DNA from 4 places in the Pseudomonas sp. St386 genome. Region 4 is predicted to be linked to each of the others. Evidence: predicted binding sites of a transcription regulator. Region 4 holds the regulator's gene; each other region holds the start of a gene.
What was found. The regulator sigma-54, encoded in region 4, starts transcription at its own class of promoters, with help from an activator protein. The targets are predictions, from matches to a motif close to ANTGGCATNNANNTTGCTNT.
Positions count from the first base shown of each region.

Region 1: flgB (flagellar basal body rod protein FlgB) is a predicted target of sigma-54. The motif match lies at 2,360-2,379, and genes of this name have one in related genera.
Region 2: KI235_RS08010 (flagellar basal body rod protein FlgF) is a predicted target of sigma-54. The motif match lies at 2,862-2,881, and genes of this name have one in related genera.
Region 3: KI235_RS25835 (pilin) is a predicted target of sigma-54. The motif match lies at 2,554-2,573, and genes of this name have one in related genera.

Region 1 is NZ_AP021900.1:5,181,078-5,185,544, forward strand. It holds gene flgE (flagellar hook protein FlgE) at 1-697, opposite strand, end outside; gene flgD (flagellar hook assembly protein FlgD) at 726-1,448, opposite strand; gene flgC (flagellar basal body rod protein FlgC) at 1,464-1,907, opposite strand; gene flgB (flagellar basal body rod protein FlgB) at 1,911-2,318, opposite strand; gene cheR (protein-glutamate O-methyltransferase CheR) at 2,588-3,415, opposite strand; gene KI235_RS22920 (chemotaxis protein CheV) at 3,470-4,396, opposite strand.
Region 2 is NZ_AP021900.1:1,811,892-1,816,358, reverse strand. It holds gene KI235_RS08025 (flagellar basal body P-ring protein FlgI) at 1-421, opposite strand, end outside; gene flgH (flagellar basal body L-ring protein FlgH) at 467-1,162, opposite strand; gene flgG (flagellar basal-body rod protein FlgG) at 1,235-2,020, opposite strand; gene KI235_RS08010 (flagellar basal body rod protein FlgF) at 2,070-2,807, opposite strand; gene KI235_RS08005 (glycosyltransferase family 2 protein) at 3,119-4,467, opposite strand, start outside.
Region 3 is NZ_AP021900.1:5,839,314-5,843,780, reverse strand. It holds gene KI235_RS25845 (type II secretion system F family protein) at 1-692, opposite strand, end outside; gene pilB (type IV-A pilus assembly ATPase PilB) at 695-2,395, opposite strand; gene KI235_RS25835 (pilin) at 2,620-3,045, shown strand; gene KI235_RS25830 (BON domain-containing protein) at 3,318-3,671, shown strand; gene KI235_RS25825 (DUF2845 domain-containing protein) at 4,000-4,296, opposite strand; gene KI235_RS25820 (DUF748 domain-containing protein) at 4,298-4,467, opposite strand, start outside.
Region 4 is NZ_AP021900.1:1,125,021-1,129,487, reverse strand. It holds gene lptA (lipopolysaccharide transport periplasmic protein LptA) at 1-401, shown strand, start outside; gene lptB (LPS export ABC transporter ATP-binding protein) at 401-1,126, shown strand; gene KI235_RS04850 (RNA polymerase factor sigma-54) at 1,291-2,784, shown strand; gene raiA (ribosome-associated translation inhibitor RaiA) at 2,861-3,169, shown strand; gene ptsN (PTS IIA-like nitrogen regulatory protein PtsN) at 3,182-3,646, shown strand; gene rapZ (RNase adapter RapZ) at 3,649-4,467, shown strand, end outside.

The DNA.
Region 1 (4,467 bases), 2.8 Mb from region 4:
CGCCCGTCGTGGTCGGCAAGGTGCCGTTCAGGTTACGACCATCGATCAAGGTATAGACGTTCCAGGTGTTGCCGGCAGTCTTGACCATGTATTGGTCCATGGAGTGCTGGTTACCCTGAGTATCGTAGACCGGGGTGGTGAATTGTTTGGTGAACGTGGCGGTGTCGCTTGGATTGAACGCCGCGGTGATCGCCGTTGCCGTCGAATTCAGGTTGATCGTCGAGGAAACCAGGCTGGTGGCGCTCGGCGGCAGGTTCGAGGTGTCGATGCGTAGGTCGGTCAAGATGCCGTTCTGGATCTTGCCGTTGGCATCCACGCCATAGCCCTGCAGGCGCGAAGTGCCGTCGCTGTTGGTGATATAGCCTTCCTTGTCGGTCTTGAAGGTACCGGCACGGGTGTAGCTCAGGGAGCCGTCATTGCTCAGGACAAAGAAGCCCTGGCCCTGGATGCCCATGTCCAGTACGTTGCCGGTGTTGTTCACATCACCCTGGCCGAACTGCTGGGAAACGTTGGCCAGGCGCACGCCGTTACCGACGGTCTTGCTGCCCGAACCCAGCTTGGTGGCCGAGTAGACGTCTTCGAATTCCGCGCGGGACGATTTGAAACCGGTGGTCGCCACGTTGGCGATGTTGTTGCCGGTCACGTCCAGCTGTTTGTTGGCTGCATAGAGACCGCTAAGGCCGATGTTGAAAGACATATTGACTCCTTTTGCCGGTTAGTCGGCTCTACATACCAATAGTTTGTACTTTGGACAGGGCAATGCTGCCCAGCCCGGCCAGGTTGAGCATCAGCTCACCGCCCGTCTGGCTGATCGTCACGCTGCTGACCGTGGCCGGCAGGTTGGTGATCAGCGACGTGGCCTTGCCGTCGATGGTGGTCGAGGCCGCGAAGGTGTAAGTGCCCGATTCCACGACCGCGCCCGCATCGTTCTTGCCGTCCCAGATGAACGCGGAGTTGCCGGCGTTCTGGCTGCCCAAGTCGATGGTGCGAACGGTCTTGCCGTCCTTGTCCACGATCTTGACCGCGACGGAGGACACCGATGTTGGTACCACCACCGTGCCGTTGAGGCTCTTGGAGGTATCGACCACAGCCTTGTCGCCCGGGGCAATGACCGAGCGACCGACCAGCGACGAGGCTTGCAGGGCCTGGGACGAGTTGTAGTTGCCGGCGATGCCGCTCACGGTCTCGTTGAGGGTGGTGATGCCTTCCAGGCTGCTGAACTGCGCCAGTTGGGCAACGAACTCGCCGTTATCCTGTGGCTCCAGCGGGTTCTGGTTTTTCAGCTGGGTGACCAGCAACTGCAGGAACGCATCCTTGCCCAATTCCTTCTTGCCGGTGGCCGCACCGGTCGCCGCGCCCAGGGCATCGGTGGTGGTGCTGGTCTTGACCGAGGAGTTGGCCAGAATCTCGTTGAGGCTCAAACCACTTGTTGTACTGGTAACGCTCATGTGACTCGCCCCTTATCACTGACCGAGGGTCAGGACCTTCTGCATCATGGTTTTGGCGGTGTTCATCATTTCGGCGTTGGTCTGGAACGAACGACTGGCGGAAATCATGTCGGCCATTTCTTCGACGACGTTGACGTTCGGGTAGTAGACATACCCCTTGGCATCAGCGGCCGGATGGTTTGGCTCATAACGGGCTTCGAGGTTGCTCTGGTCTTCGACCACGCCAAGCACCTGCACGCCCTGCCCGGCCGCGTCCTGCTCCTGGAACAGCGAGTCGCTACCGCCGGACTGGCCACCCTGGAACATGGTGGCGAATACCGGGTGGCGGGCGCGGTAGGTCTGGTCGATGCTCGACGAAACGGTCTCGGCGTTGGCGATGTTACTGGCGACGGTGTTCAGGCGAGTGGTCTGGGCACTCATGGCACTGCCGGCAATGTTGAATACGCTAGCAATCGACATGGCTTACTCTCCGCGCAGGGCCGATACCAGCCCTTTGAACTTGCTGTTGAGCAGGGTGAAGCTGGCCTGGAAGTTCACGGAGTTTTCCGCGTAGTTGGACTGTTCCAGTTGAGCGTCTACGGTGTTCTGGTCGATCGAAGGCTGCATCGGCGTGCGATACATCAGCGATTCGTCGCCATTGCCCAGGCCTTCGGCTTCGATATGACGGCTGTTGGTCATGTTCAAGGCGAAGTGGCCGTTCTTGGTCTTCTCGTTCTGCTCGGCGAGCACTTTGGAAAAGTCCAGGTCACGCGCCTTGTAGTTCGGGGTGTCGGCGTTGGCGATGTTGTTGGCCAGGACTTCGGCACGCTGGGCGCGGAAGCTCAGGGCCTGTTCGTGGATACCGAGCGCTTTATCGAAGCTGATGCTCATGTCGGAAACCTTTGGGTGACCAGAATGTACGTGCGATGAACTTAGCAAGCAGCGTGCCACTTTGGAAAACCCCATAAACCGGGGCTTTGCGGGCATCGGCAAAGCGGCAATGCCAGAAAAGCGGCAACTGGCTTCCGCTGGCTGCCGCTTTTCTGCCGCTTCTCAAGGGCAAATGACATTCGAACTGTGGGAGCGGGATTAGTGGTGACCGGCAGGCATAAAAAAACGGGAGCCCGTGGGGACTCCCGCTTTTTGACAGTTCAAGCCAATCACTTTGCCTGGTAGATGATCCCCGGACTGCACTGGACCATCTGGTAATGATCCGGCAAACCGTTCAACGCCTCGGAGGCACCGAGGAACAGGTAGCCGCCCGGCTTGAGCGTGCTGTGGATGCGCAGCAGGATGTCTTTCTTCACTTCGGCGGAGAAGTAGATCAGTACGTTGCGGCAGAACACGATGTCGAACTTGCCCAGGCTGGCATAGCTATCCAGCAGGTTGAACGAGCGGAACTCCACCCGGCTCTTGATCGGCGCCTTGACCACCCATTTACCCGGCCCTTTCGGATCGAAGTAACGTTGCAGGCGATCCGGCGACAGGCCCCGGCCGATAGCCAGGCTGTCGTACTCGCCGGTCTTGCAGTTATTGAGCATGGTCCCGGACAGGTCGGTGGCGACAATCTGCACGCCGCCTTTCAACTGGCCGAGGTTGGACCGCTCGAACTCATCGATGGACATCGACAGCGAATAGGGTTCCTGCCCCGACGAACAGGCCGCCGACCAGATCCGCAGACGCTGGCCCGGGCTGGCCTTGATGGCCGCCGGCAGCACTTTGTTCTTCAACACCTCAAACGGATAGGTGTCACGAAACCACAAGGTTTCGTTGGTGGTCATCGCGTCCACCACCATTTCGCGCAAGCCACTGCGCGGTTGGGTCTGGATACGCTGCACCAGTTCGCCCAATGACTTGAGGCCCTGCTGTTCCATCAATTTATTGAGACGGCTCGACACCAGGTATTGCTTGTTTTCACCAAGCAAGATGCCACAGGCTTTTTCCAGGAAGACCCGGAACTGTTCGAAATCCAAATTACCCGTAGACAAGATACCGCCTCTTTCATCGTGTTGACTTGCCGGGCGCACAACGCGCCCGACCTTTTATTCTGCTGCCTTGATCCGCTCGACGACCCGGGAAGCCAGGTCATCTGGACGGAATTTCGCCAGGAAATCGTCGGCGCCGACCTTCTTGACCATCGCCTGGTTGAAAACCCCGGACAACGAAGTATGCAAGATGATGTGCAGCTTTTGCATGCGCGGATCGCTGCGGATTTCCGACGTCAGGGTGTACCCATCCATCTCCGGCATTTCAATGTCGGAGATCATCATCAGGAACTCTTCCTCAGGCTTCTTGCCCTCGTCGACCAGCTTGCGCAGGTAATCGAGCGCCTGTCGCCCGTCGTTCAACGCCACCACCTCGACACCGACCGTTTGCAGGCAACGGGTCACCTGCTTGCGGGCCACTGAAGAGTCGTCGACGGTCAACACCCGCAGCGAAATCGCCTTGTGCTGGGTTTCGGCATCCACCACTCCCACGGAGATCGCTTCCGGCGTGGGCGCTACTTCGGCGAGGATCTTCTCCACGTCGATGATTTCCACCAACTGGTTATCGACCCGGGTCACTGCCGTGAGGTAGTGATCGCGGCCGGTGCCCTTGGGCGGTGGATGGATCTCTTCCCAGTTCATGTTGACGATGCGCTCCACCGAGCGAACCAGGAATCCCTGGGTCTTGGTGTTGTACTCGGTGATGATCACAAACGGATTGCTCTGGTCCAGCAGCCGGCCGGAACCGGTCGCCATCGCCAGGTCGAGAATCGGGATGGTCGCACCCCGGATATTGGCCACACCGCACACGACGGGGCTGGATTTGGGCATCAGGGTCAGCTTGGGGCATTGCAGCACCTCGCGGACCTTGAATACGTTGATCCCATACATTTGTTGGCCGTCGAGACGGAACAACAACAGCTCCAGGCGATTCTGACCGACCAGCTGAGTGCGCTGGTTTACCGAATCCATTACTCCCGCCATGCCCTGACTCCTACCTAACGCTAATGTGTCCGACGCGCATTCATTCACTAAACGGCACGGGGCTTGCTATT
Region 2 (4,467 bases), 690 kb from region 4:
CTTCGGCATCGAAACCGCCCACCACCAGGTTGCCCTGGGCGATGGCGTAGACGTTGCCGTCGATACCCTTGAGCGGCGTCAGCAGCAAGGTGCCACCGCGCAGGCTCTTGGAGTTACCGATGGACGAGACGGTGATATCCACCTGCTGGCCAGGCTTGGCGAACGCCGGCAGATCGGCACTGATCGACACCGCCGCGACGTTTTTCAACTGGACGTTGCCGGAGCCGGCCGGCACCTTGATGCCGAACTGCGACAACATGTTGTTGAAGGTCTGCAAGGTGAACGGGGTCTGGGTGGTCTGGTCACCGGTGCCGTTCAGGCCCACGACCAGGCCGTAGCCGATCAACTGGTTGGAACGCACGCCGGAAATGCTGGCGATGTCCTTCAGACGCTCGGCTTGAGCGGTAAAGGCTGCCGACATTACCAGGGCACCGATCAACAGCTGCTTAAGATTCAACTGGGCCACCTAGAAAGGGAACTTCGGGCTGAGGAAGAAACGGTCGAACCAACCTGGCTGGCTCGCATCGGCAAAGGCACCGGTGCCCGAGTAGGTGATGCGTGCATCGGCCACCCGAGTCGACGAAACCGTGTTGTCGGTGGCGATGTCATCGGCGCGAACCATGCCGGCGATGCGCACCAGTTCGTCACCCGTGTTAAGGGTCAGCCACTTCTCGCCGCGCACGACGATGATGCCGTTGGGCAACACATCGGCGACGGTCACGGTAATCGAGCCGGTCAGGCTGTTGCTCTGGCCGGACTTGCTGTCGCCCTTGGTGGCACGGTCAGAGTTGTACCCGGCGTTGAGGCTCAGGTCATTGCCCCCGATCGGGTTGTTGGTGGTCAGGCTGGAACCGAACAACGACGTCAGGCCGACGCTGGTATTGCTGGTCTTGTCCATTTGCGAGTTGGCGTTCTTGCTGGCCTGGGTCCGCTCATTCAGGGTGATGGTGATGATGTCACCGACCCGGAAGGCCTTGCGGTCGCTGTACAGGTTCTGCTCGAAGCCAGCCTGGTAGATCGAGCCATTGTTGGCGGCAGCCGGCAACGGCGTGCGCGGCAACACCGGGGCGTAATACGGGTCATTGGGCCTGGGTGTCGGCGCGACACAGCCCGCGAGTGCGGTGATCCCACTCAGTGCCAGAACAGATACGAAGCGTTTCATGACCCTACCTCTTGGTGTTGCAGGCGCCCCTGGGGCCGCCCTGTCTACGTAATGACGGACGTTGCGACGTGATTACAGATTCTGCGTAACGAACGAGAGCATCTGGTCGGCGGTGGAGATCACTTTGGAGTTCATCTCGTAGGCGCGCTGGGTGGTGATCATGTTGACCATCTCCTCGACCGTGCTCACGTTGGACGTTTCCAGGGTGTTCTGCAGCGTGGTACCAAAACCGTTCAGGCCGGGAGTGCCGACTTGCGGCGCGCCACTGGCGGCGGTTTCCAGGAACAGGTTATTGCCTACCGCTTGCAGGCCGGCCGGGTTGATGAAGTCGGCGGTCTGCAGGTTGCCGATCACTTGGGAGGCCGGGTTGCCCGCCACCGTGATGGACACGGTGCCGTCACGGCCCACGGTGAACGTCTGGGCATCGTTCGGGATGATGATGGCCGGCTCCAGGGCGAAACCGCTGGCATTGACGATCTGGCCGTTGGAATCGAGGTGGAACGTACCGTCACGGGTGTAGGACGTGGTGCCGTCCGGCTGCAGGATCTGGAAGAAACCGCGACCGTCGATGGCCATGTCCAGCGGCTGCTCGGTGGTTTGCAGGCTGCCGGCGGTGAAGTTTTTCTGGGTGCCGACAATGCGCACACCGGTACCCACTTGCAGGCCCGACGGCAGTTCGCTGTCCTGGGTCGACTGGGCGCCAGGCTGGCGTTTTACCTGATACAGCAGGTCCTGGAACTCGGCACGATCACGTTTGAAACCCGTGGTCGAAACGTTCGCCAGGTTGTTGGAAATGGTCGTCAGGTTGGTGTCCTGGGCGGACAGACCTGTTTTGGCAACCCATAGAGCCGGAAGCATTCGATTCTCCTCGTACGCCTGTTTTTCGGCGCGACGCTTTAGTTAATGGTTAGATCTGCAAGACCCGAGCCATGGCCTCGTCGCCTTCTTTGGCGGTGTTCATCATTTTGACGTGAAGCTCGAACTGCTTGGCCAGGGCCAGCACCGAGGTCATTTCATCCACGGCATTGACGTTGCTCGCTTCCTGGAAACCCGACACCAACTGCACGTTGGCATCGATGGGCGCCGGCTGGCCGTCCTTGGTACGGATCGAACCGTCCAGGCCCTTGGTCATGTTCTTGAGGTCCGGGTTGACCAGCTTGATGCGGTCCACTTCAGCCATCACCCGCGGGCCTTCGCCCATGGCGCGGATGCTGATGGTGCCGTCCTGGCCGATTTCGATTTTCTGCTCTGGCGGCACGGCGATCGGACCGCCGTTGCCCATCACCGGCATGCCGTTGCCAGCCCGCAGTACGCCCAGGGCGTCAACATTGAGGCTGCCGGTGCGCACGTAGCTTTCACCGCCGTCGGGGTTCTGCACGGCCATCCAGCCCGGCCCGCTCACCGCGACGTCGAGGTCACGACCGGTTTCCACCAGCGCACCCGGAGTGAAATCAGTAGCAGGCCGTTCGGACATGGCAAACGCCCGCGCCGGAAAGCTGTCGCCGAACACCGGCATCGAGCGAGCCTGTTCCAGGTCTTTCTGAAAACCGTTGGTGGAGATGTTCGCCAGGTTGTTGGCATGGGCCCGCTGCGCCAGTGCGTTCTGGCTGGCGCCGGTCATTGCCACATAAAGGTACTTGTCCACTGTCGTTCCTCTGCATGCCGGACGTTTGCCGCCCACTGCTGTGTTGCACAGCCTTAAGCAATTTGCAGACCAACTTTTTTCTGGCGGCCCCAGGCCCGGAAAACAAAGGGTTTGAGGGATTCAGAGGGGTTGATTGAATATGTCGAAGTCGAAAAACCGGCGGTGTCATGCCGTTAAGTGGCAAGTGTCAGCCTTTGATCGCTTCTACTGCAGCGCGGTATGGCGTAGCTTGCGCGAGCAGACTACAGAGGGTCGGATTGACCAGTCAGGCGACAGGGGGGATTTCCCCTGCCGCCTCTCTCAGGCCTCCGTCAGTTGGGCAGCCATCCCTGAACCCAGTGTGCCGCATAGGTATCGTCGAAGACCCAGTTAGCCAGCACTTGCTCGCGCAATCCCTCAGCTTGTTGTCGTGAGGCGTGCCGATCAGCCAGGTGCTCATTGATCGCCTCCAGCCACTGTCCTCGGCTGCCAGCGACACGCGTGATGGCGAGGTCGCCCAGATAATCGGCGGTGTCGCTGCCGATTACACTGTAGCCGCAAGCACCATACTGCAGATGATGAAGCAAGCTCGCCCCTTGGTCGTTCTTACCGAAGCCCTGTGGAGCGAGGACAATATCCAGGTTGAGGCTGGCCATGACATCGGGATTGTCGTGAACGTCATCATAAATCTCGCAGGCGAGCGCTTGCAGATACGCGGGCACATCGCCCCAGAGTACCCACTCCACTTGACCGGCCAGCGCTTGCATTAACTCGAGGATCAACGGCTGGACGAAGGGCTGCGCCGAATCGATAGCGCAGCCTATGCGAGGGATGCCAAACGTCTGGCGCACGATGGAAAGATTGCGCCATCTGTTGTCCAGGCGCGTTTCGAGAACACGAATATCCTGATGCAGCCCGGCACAGGCGTGGGCCATTGCAGGCGTCGCTACAACGATGCAGTCAACCAGACTTGCCGATTGCTGCAGCGAAGTCATCCATCCTGGAACCTCTGGCGTTAGCGCATCCAGCTCAAGAACCTTGAACGCGCTGGAAAGCGTGCTGATGCTTTGCATCTGCTCCAGACGAAGCGGGTCAGCCTGATGCTGGAAGACGATGACGTCGGGGTTGTAGCGCGCAAGCGTCGTTGCCGGTAACAGGCTGTTGCTGATGCAGCCTTCGATTTTGCCGGAGTCGCGCAAAGCCGTGAACGGCTCGACAATACGCAACCTGGCGGCTTTTGCCGACTTCGCAGGATGCACCAATACCACAGGCAGCGGCCGCCAGGACAGCGGTCGCCAGGACAGCTCGTTGATGGCTTCCAGCTCAAAGCCGACGCCGCGCAACGACAGGTTGCTGTTGTAGGCAGGATCATTGGCCAGGACACCCAGCCATTTACTCAAGGCTTGCTCCTGTTCCAAGGCGAAGCGTTGCTGGTTGAGTGGGTCCTTGCCAACGCTTGACCAAGTCCCCTCCCCCTCATGCACGAGCACGGCATGAGGTGTCCATACATTCAGATAGCCAAGGTTCGCCACTTTCAGGCACAGGTCCAGATCGTTGCAGGTGACCTGGAACAGCGCGTCATCCATACCACCGGCTTCCAGGTAGATCGCCGTGCGGATCATCAGGCAGGCCGCACTGACCGCACTGGTATTTTGGTCGACCACCAGGCGCTGCATGTAGC
Region 3 (4,467 bases), 2.1 Mb from region 4:
CCGCCAAGCATCACCCACCACCATTGCTGCATGATTTCCGACAGGCCTATGACCATCACTGTGAAGGCTGGCAGTTTCGCGCCAAACCCGGAGAATACCGATTCGAATTGCGGCACGACCTTGACCAGCAGGATCCCCGTGACCACTGCGGCGACGAGGACCACTGCCGCTGGATAGGTCATGGCTTTCTTGATCTTGGCCTTGAGCGCTTCGCTCTTTTCCTTGTAGGTCGCGACCCGGTCCAGCAGCGTGTCCAGGGCACCGGCCTGCTCGCCGGCGTCTACCAGGTTGCAGTACAGCTCGTCGAAATATTGCGGGCACTTGCGCAGCGCCGCGGCGAAGCTGTTGCCAGCGGCGACTTCCTGCTTCACCTCGTCCACCAGCTTGCGCATGTTGGGGTTGTCGAAGCCTTCGCCAATGATGTCGAACGCCTGCAACAGCGGCACACCAGCCTTGAGCATGGTGGCCATCTGGCGGGTGAAGAGGGCGATATCCAGCGGCTTGATGCGCTTGCCCTTGCTGAATATCGAGGTGGATTTCTTGCGCACCTTCTGCGGGTTGATGCCTTGTTTGCGCAGCTGTGCCTTGACCAGCGCCGGGCTTTGACCCGTCAGCTCGCCACTCATTTTCGTGCCTTTGCGGTCCTTGCCTTCCCAAGTGTAAACATCGGTTTTGACTGCCTTGACCGCCATGTTCAATCCTTGGTGACCCGGTTGATTTCTTCGAGGCTGGTGACGCCCTGCATCACTTTGAGCAGCCCCGAGGTGCGCAGGTCATTGAAACCGTCCTTGCGCATTTGCAGATCGATTTCCAGCGAGTTGCCCTCGGCCATGATCAGCCGTTGCAGCTCGGGCGTGTTCTTGACCACTTCGTAAACCCCCACGCGCCCTTTGTAACCGTTGTTGCACTGTTCGCAACCGACCGGCTCATAGATCGTGAATGTGCCGATGCGTTCCCGAGGGAAACCTTCCTTGAGCAAGGTTTCCTCGGGAATCTCGATGGCCTTCTTGCAGTGACTGCACAGCTTGCGCGCCAGCCGCTGGGCAATGATCAGGTGCACGGCGGTGGCGATGTTGAACCCCGGAATGCCCATGTTCTGCAGGCGGATCAGGGTTTCGGCGGCGCTGTTGGTGTGCAGGGTGGAGAGCACCAGGTGCCCGGTCTGGGCGGCCTTGATGGCGATCTCGGCGGTTTCCAGGTCGCGGATCTCACCGACCATGATCACGTCCGGGTCCTGGCGCAGGAACGAGCGCAGGGCCTGGGCGAAATCCAGCCCCTGGCGCGGGTTCACGTTGACCTGGTTGATGCCTTCCATGTTGATTTCCACCGGGTCTTCGGCGGTGGAAATGTTGATGTCCACGGTGTTGAGGATATTCAGTCCGGTGTAGAGCGACACGGTCTTGCCCGAGCCGGTTGGGCCAGTCACCAGGATCAGCCCTTGCGGTTGCTTGAGGGCGGCCATGTACAGGTCTTTCTGGTCCGGTTCGTAGCCCAGGGCATCGATGCCCATTTGTGCGCTGGACGGGTCGAGGATCCGGATCACCACTTTTTCGCCCCAGAGCGTGGGCAGGGTGTTGACCCGGAAATCGATGGACTTGGTTTTCGACAGGCGCATTTTCAGGCGCCCGTCCTGGGGTTTGCGCCGCTCGGAAATATCCAGGCTGGCCATGACTTTCAGGCGTGCGGCGATACGGTTGGCCAACTGGATCGGCGGCCTGGCCACTTCCCGCAGTATGCCGTCGGTGCGCACCCGCACCCGGTAGATTTTTTCGTAGGGCTCGAAGTGCAGGTCGGAAGAGCCGCCCTTGATCGCGTCCAGCAGCATCTTGTTGACGAAGCGCACCACGGGCGCGTCGTCGGTGTCCTGGCCGGCGATGGAGTCCTGCCTGGTGTCGTCGATCGATTCGATGTCCAGGCCGTCGAGGTCGACATCGCCCATGCCTTCCAGGCCCGTGCTGCTGGATTCGAAAAACTTTTCGATGGCGTCGCTGAGCTTGTCGTCCTCCACCAGGATGGCTTCGGTGGTCAGGCCGGTGCTGAACTGGATGTCATTGATGGCCTGGTGATTGGTCGGGTCGGAGATGCCCACGTACAGCTTGTTGCCGCGCCGCCACAGCGGCAGGGCGTGATGCTGGCGCACCAGTTTTTCGCTGACCAGGCCGGTGGGTTGGGTTTCTTTGTCCAGGCTGTTGAGGTCCAGCAGGGCGACGCCGAAATGCTCCGAGGCGATCTCCGCGACCTGTCGGCTCTGGACCAGTTTGTTCTGCACCAGATAGCTGACCAGGGGGATGCGATTGCGTTGCGCCTGTTGATACGCCTGGTGCGCACTTTGCTCGGTGAGCAGTTCGGCCAGCACCAATTGCTTGGTCAGGCCGCTGAGGGCGATGTCATTCATGGGAATCCTGGCGGCGAACAGTTCATGACTTATAGCCTAGTCAAGCCTCGACGCCAAACCAGCGGGGCAGGGTGACAAAAAACGTCAGATAGTGCGGTTGTTGAGGTAGGACGTTGCCGTTGTGCTGGTTCAAATCCCTTGAGTGATGGGGTTTCAGGGTTGGCATGTGCCCTGCAATGGCCGTTTCAGGTCATGAGATTTCGACTCATGCATGGGAGATGTCTATGAATAAGCAGAGTGGCTTTACCTTGATCGAGCTGCTGATCGTCGTGGCGATCATCGGTATTCTGGCGACGTTTGCGTTGCCGCAATATTCGAAGTATCAGGCGCGGGCCAAGGCCACGGCGGGGCTGGCGGAGGTCTCTGCGTTGAAAGTGCCGTTTGAGGACATCATGAATCAAGGTACCAATCCAACGTTGGCCAACATCGGCGGGACCTCGCCCACCAGCAATTGCACCTTGACGGCTTCAGGAACAGCAGCGGACGGAGCGGGCACCATCGCGTGTACCCTTTTGAATGCACCCGCTCCAGTGCTTGGCAAAGCGATCACCCTGACGCGTTCTACTCAAGGCGTTTGGACCTGCGGTTCGACCGCCGCTCAGGAATTCCTGCCGGCTGGATGCACAGGTACAGCAGCGACGACTCCGTAATTTGAGTGCACGTATCGAGGCAGTGAACTGCCTCGATACAGAAACCCTTCGCAATTCATAAGCTTAGAAGTTGGCCAAAAAACCGCAAGTTGCATGTCCAGAATCACCGTTTCATGCATTTTGCATGATCACGAAAGTTGCCGTTTCGCTTAACTTGCTGATTTATAAGAAATTAATTAATTGTTAAAAGCTGGCACAGCGTTCGCACTACTCCTGCTAACCCTGCCGGGATCCACCTCCGGCAGTTTTTGAGAAAAACAGGAGTTACTCGTATGAAGAAGTTCGCTATCACTGCCGCCGCTGCTACCGCACTGACCCTGACCATGGCTAGCGCATTCGCCGAGACCACTCAAGCAACTCAGGCGCCAATGATGCTGGCTGCGGGCGAAGTGACAGAGGCCAAGGAAGACGTTTCCGATACCTGGATCACCACCAAGGTCAAAGCTGACCTGGTCACCGAAAAAGGCATTCCAGGCACTGATATCAAAGTCGAAACCAACAAAGGTGTTGTGTCCCTGTCTTCGATGACCAAAGTCACTGATGCACAAAAAGACACCGCTGTGGCGATCGCCAAGAAAATCAAAGGCGTCAAGGCCGTATCGGCTGACGGCCTGAAAGCCGAGTAAGGCCAAGACTTCTCGCCTGGACTGGGAGAAGGCGCGGCAAGCGGGCCAGGATATACGTTTGCCGTCGCTTTGGAGTTCATGCGAAAGGCCACACGGACGTGGCCATTACAGGCCCCCGGCATTCGTGCCGGGGGCCTGTTCTATTCTGGGGAATCAATCTGCGGGTCAGCGTTTGCACACGAGTCAGAACCGAGTTGCCGCCATCGCGAGCAAGCTCGCTCCCACCGGGGGCGGCGGTGAACACGGATTTTGAGATCGCCCTAAACAATGTGGGAGCGAGCTTGCTCGCGATGGCGGCGGCACATTCAACACATCTGTGCGGACAAGCTCACCGCCCCCGCTTGCTGGTGATCTGCACCAGCCGATTCCCCTCGAAACGCAGGTACTGATACATGCCGCTGTTGGGGCCGTAGGTCCATTCCTCCACCGGGTATTCCTCCCGGCGATTGACACTGCGCTTGTAGCCCAGGTCATCCCGCGCCGCTGGCTCCCCGCACTTTTGCAGCACTTCGCTGGAGCGGTCACCGACGCTGATCAACTGGCTGCCGCAACGCAGCGTGTCGGCAGCCGCGGCCTGGCCGGCGGCCAGCAATAGACCCAGGCAGAGCCCGAACCAGGGTTTCATCTTATTCGGCATCCAGATGCATCGGGGTAATCACCCGGCCATCGCTCTCGGCCTGGCCGAGGCTGGCGTCGATGAAATACACGCGGTCATCGGCCAACTGGCCTTTGTCCACCAGGAAGTCCTTGATGCTGCTGGCCCGTTCCTGTCCCAGTTGACGCAAGAGCACGTCGC
Region 4 (4,467 bases):
CCTATAAAGGCGACGTGATCATCACCCAGGGCTCGATGAAGGTCACCGGCAATACCGTGACCATCACCCGCACCCCGTCCGGCGACATCGACGTGGTGACTTCGGTGGGCAACCTGGCCTATTTCGAGCAACTGCAAACCGCAGGCGATACCAAGCCAGTGCAGGGCTACGGGGTAACCATCCAGTACCACGCCGCCCAGGATCGCGTGGTCCTGATCGACCGCGCCAAGGTCGTCGACAAGGACAACAACGTCACCCAAGGCGAAAAAATCGTCTACGACACAGTCAAGAAGCTGGCCAGCGCCGGTCGCGCCACCGGCAGCAAGGTGACCGAGTCGCGTCCGCGGATCGACATGGTGATCCAACCGAAAAAGAAAACCGACGAGCAGAAGGCCCAGTAATGGCAACTCTGAAAGCTCAGCACCTGGCCAAGAGCTACAAGAGCCGTCAAGTCGTGCGTGATGTCAGCCTGTCCATCGACAGCGGCCAGATCGTCGGCCTGCTCGGCCCCAACGGCGCGGGCAAGACCACCTGCTTCTACATGATCGTCGGCCTGGTCCAGGCCGATCAGGGTCGCGTACTGATCGACGACGTGGACGTCAGCCACCAGCCAATGCACGGCCGGGCGAAGGCAGGTATCGGCTATTTGCCGCAAGAAGCGTCGATCTTCCGCAAACTGTCGGTTGCCGACAACATCATGGCGATCCTCGAGACCCGCAAGGAACTCGACAAGGCCGGTCGTCGCCAGGAACTGGAAAGCCTGCTGCAGGAATTCCACATCAGCCACATTCGCGACAACCTGGGCATGAGCCTGTCCGGTGGCGAGCGGCGTCGCGTGGAAATCGCCCGCGCCCTGGCCACCGCACCGAAGTTCATCCTGCTCGACGAACCGTTCGCCGGCGTGGACCCGATCTCGGTAGGCGACATCAAGCAGATCATCCATCACCTCAAGGCCAAGGGGATCGGCGTGCTGATCACCGACCACAACGTGCGCGAGACGCTGGATATCTGTGAAACCGCCTACATTGTCAACGACGGCCAGCTGATCGCCGAAGGCGACTCCGCAGCCATCCTGGCCAATGACCTGGTCAAGGAAGTGTATCTGGGCCATGAGTTCCGCCTGTAAGCACAAGTGTCTGGCGAATTGTCCGAGCGTCGTTTAATTTTATTATGGCGACGCTCTAGGCAAACACTTCAGTTTCAGGCATATAATTTGCTTAAGTTTGGCGCCTCGGCGCCCTGTAGTGGATGGCGCATGTGCGCCGGCTAATAAGGTGTTAAGCCCCTGCCATGAAACCATCGCTAGTCTTGAGAATGGGCCAGCAGCTGACGATGACACCGCAGCTGCAACAGGCCATCCGCCTGCTCCAATTGTCGACCCTGGACCTGCAACAGGAAATCCAGGAGGCCCTGGAGTCCAATCCAATGCTCGAACGCCAGGAAGAAGGCGACGACTTCGACAACACCGATCCGCTGGCCGACAACGTCGAGCAGAAGACCAACACCGAAATCCCGGAACCGGCCTACCAGGAAACCGCCCCGACGGTGGACAACCTCGAGGATGGCGAATGGAACGAACGCATCCCCAACGAACTACCCGTGGACACGGCCTGGGAAGACGTCTACCAGACCAGCGCCAGCAGCCTGCCGAGCAGCGATGACGACGAGTGGGACTTCACCACCCGTACCTCTGCTGGCGAAAGCCTGCAAAGCCACCTGCTGTGGCAGTTGAACCTGGCGCCGATGTCCGACACCGATCGCCTGATCGCCGTGACCCTGATCGACTGCATCAACAACCAGGGCTACCTGGACGAGACCCTCGAAGAAATCCTGGAAGCCTTCGACCCCGAGCTCGACATCGAGCTGGACGAGATCGAAGCCGTCCTGCATCGCATCCAGCAGTTCGAACCGGCCGGCATCGGTGCCCGCAACCTGGGCGAGTGCCTGTTGCTGCAACTGCGCCAGTTGTCCGCCAAGACACCATGGCTGGCCGAGGCCAAGCGACTGGTCACCGATTACATCGACCTGTTGGGCGGCCGCGACTACAGCCAACTGATGCGTCGCATGAAGCTCAAGGAAGATGAGCTGCGCCAGGTCATCGAACTGGTGCAGAGCCTCAACCCGCGCCCCGGCTCGCAGATCGAATCCACCGAGCCCGAATACGTGGTCCCCGACGTGATCGTGCGCAAGCACAATGATCGCTGGCTGGTGGAGCTCAACCAGGAGTCGGTGCCCAAGCTGCGGGTCAACGCCCAGTACGCCGGCTTTGTGAAGCGTGCCGACACCAGCGCCGACAACACCTTCATGCGCAACCAGTTGCAGGAAGCGCGCTGGTTCATCAAGAGCCTGCAAAGCCGCAACGAAACCCTGATGAAAGTTGCCACCCAGATCGTCGAGCATCAGCGCGGCTTCCTGGAGTACGGCGATGAAGCGATGAAACCGTTGGTCCTGCATGACATTGCCGAGGCAGTGGGCATGCACGAGTCGACGATTTCCCGGGTAACCACCCAGAAATTCATGCATACCCCTCGGGGTATCTATGAATTGAAATACTTTTTCTCCAGCCACGTCAGCACCTCCGAAGGCGGCGAATGCTCGTCCACGGCCATCCGCGCGATCATCAAAAAACTGGTAGCTGCGGAAAATCAGAAAAAGCCGTTGAGTGACAGCAAGATCGCTGGTTTACTGGAGGCACAAGGCATTCAGGTGGCCCGCCGTACCGTCGCCAAATACCGCGAATCCCTCGGGATCGCGCCTTCGAGCGAACGCAAGCGGTTGATGTAACAGGCCACGCCACAGCGTTCCAGTGGCAGGCATTTCTGCCTGCCGCTTTATGCACTGGCAACGAAGGAGAAGCTGTATGCAAGTCAACATCAGTGGACACCAACTGGAAGTGACCGAACCCCTGCGCACCTACATCGGCGAAAAACTCGACCGATTGGAAAGGCATTTCGACAAGATCACCAACGTGCAAGTCACGATGAACGTCGAGAAGCTGCTGCAGAAAATCGAAGCCACGCTGCATATCCCCGGCGGAGAAGTGGTTGCCAACGCAGAGCACACAGACATGTATGCCGCGATTGACCTGCTGACCGACAAGCTGGATCGCCAACTCAAAAAGCATAAGGAAAAGACCCAGAGCCTCCTCCAGGGCGCAACCGGTCGTTAACCCCCCCAATCCATGATCCGACTAGAAACCATCCTGACCCCCGGCCGTTCCCAGGTGAACGCGCCGGGCGGCAGTAAGAAGAAAGCCCTCGAACACATTGCCAACCTGATCCACCGCGAGGTACCGGATCTGGAAATGCAGGACGTCTTCGAGGCATTGGTTGCCCGTGAAAAACTCGGTTCCACCGGTTTTGGCAACGGCATCGCCATTCCCCACTGCCGTCTCAAGGGTTGTGCCGCGCCGATCAGCGCGCTGTTGCACCTTGAAACCGCTATAGATTTCGACGCCATCGACGGTGCCCCGGTCGACCTGCTGTTTGTATTGCTGGTACCGGAAGCGGCGACCGATGCGCACCTTGAGCTGCTGCGCCAGATTGCCAGCATGCTGGACCGCAAGGAAGTGCGCGAAAAACTGCGCAGCGCACCGAGTAACGAAGCTTTGTACCAGGTTGTCCTGGACGAGCAGAACGGTCATTAAAAATGCGCATGATCATTGTCAGTGGCCGCTCCGGCTCCGGTAAAAGCACGGCCCTCAACGTGCTTGAGGACAGCGGCTACTATTGCATCGACAATTTGCCCGCCGGCCTGCTGCCGGAACTGGCCGAGCGCGCCCTGATCCACACCGAGCTGGCGCAGCCGCTGGTGGCGGTGTCCATCGATGCGCGCAACCTGCCAAGCCACCTGTCGCGTTTTCCTGAACTGCTCGAGGAAGTGCGCAGCCGGCATATCCAGTGTGACGTGCTGTACCTGGATGCCGATGAAGAGACACTGCTCAAGCGTTTTTCCGAAACCCGCCGGCGCCACCCACTGAGCAACGCCAACCGTTCGCTGGCCGAAGCCATCGAGGATGAAAGCCAGCTACTGGGGCCGATTGCCGACCTGGCGGACCTGAAGGTCAACACCACGCACCTGAACCTGTATCAGTTGCGTGACACGATCAAGCTGCGCCTGCTCAACCAACCCGAGCCGGGCACGGCGTTCCTGGTGGAGTCGTTCGGTTTCAAGCGTGGCATGCCCGTCGATGCCGACCTGGTGTTCGACGTGCGTTGCCTGCCCAATCCTTATTGGAAGCCGGAATTGCGCGCGCAGTCCGGGCTCGACCAACCGGTGATCGACTACCTGGCCGCCCAGCCGGATGTCGAAGAAATGTACCAGGACATCTCCAGCTACCTGCTCAAATGGCTGCCCCGCTTTGCCGCGAGCAACCGCGCCTATGTCACGATCGCCATCGGTTGTACCGGCGGCCATCACCGCTCCGTCTACCTGACCGAACGCCTGGGTCAACTCCTGCAACAATCC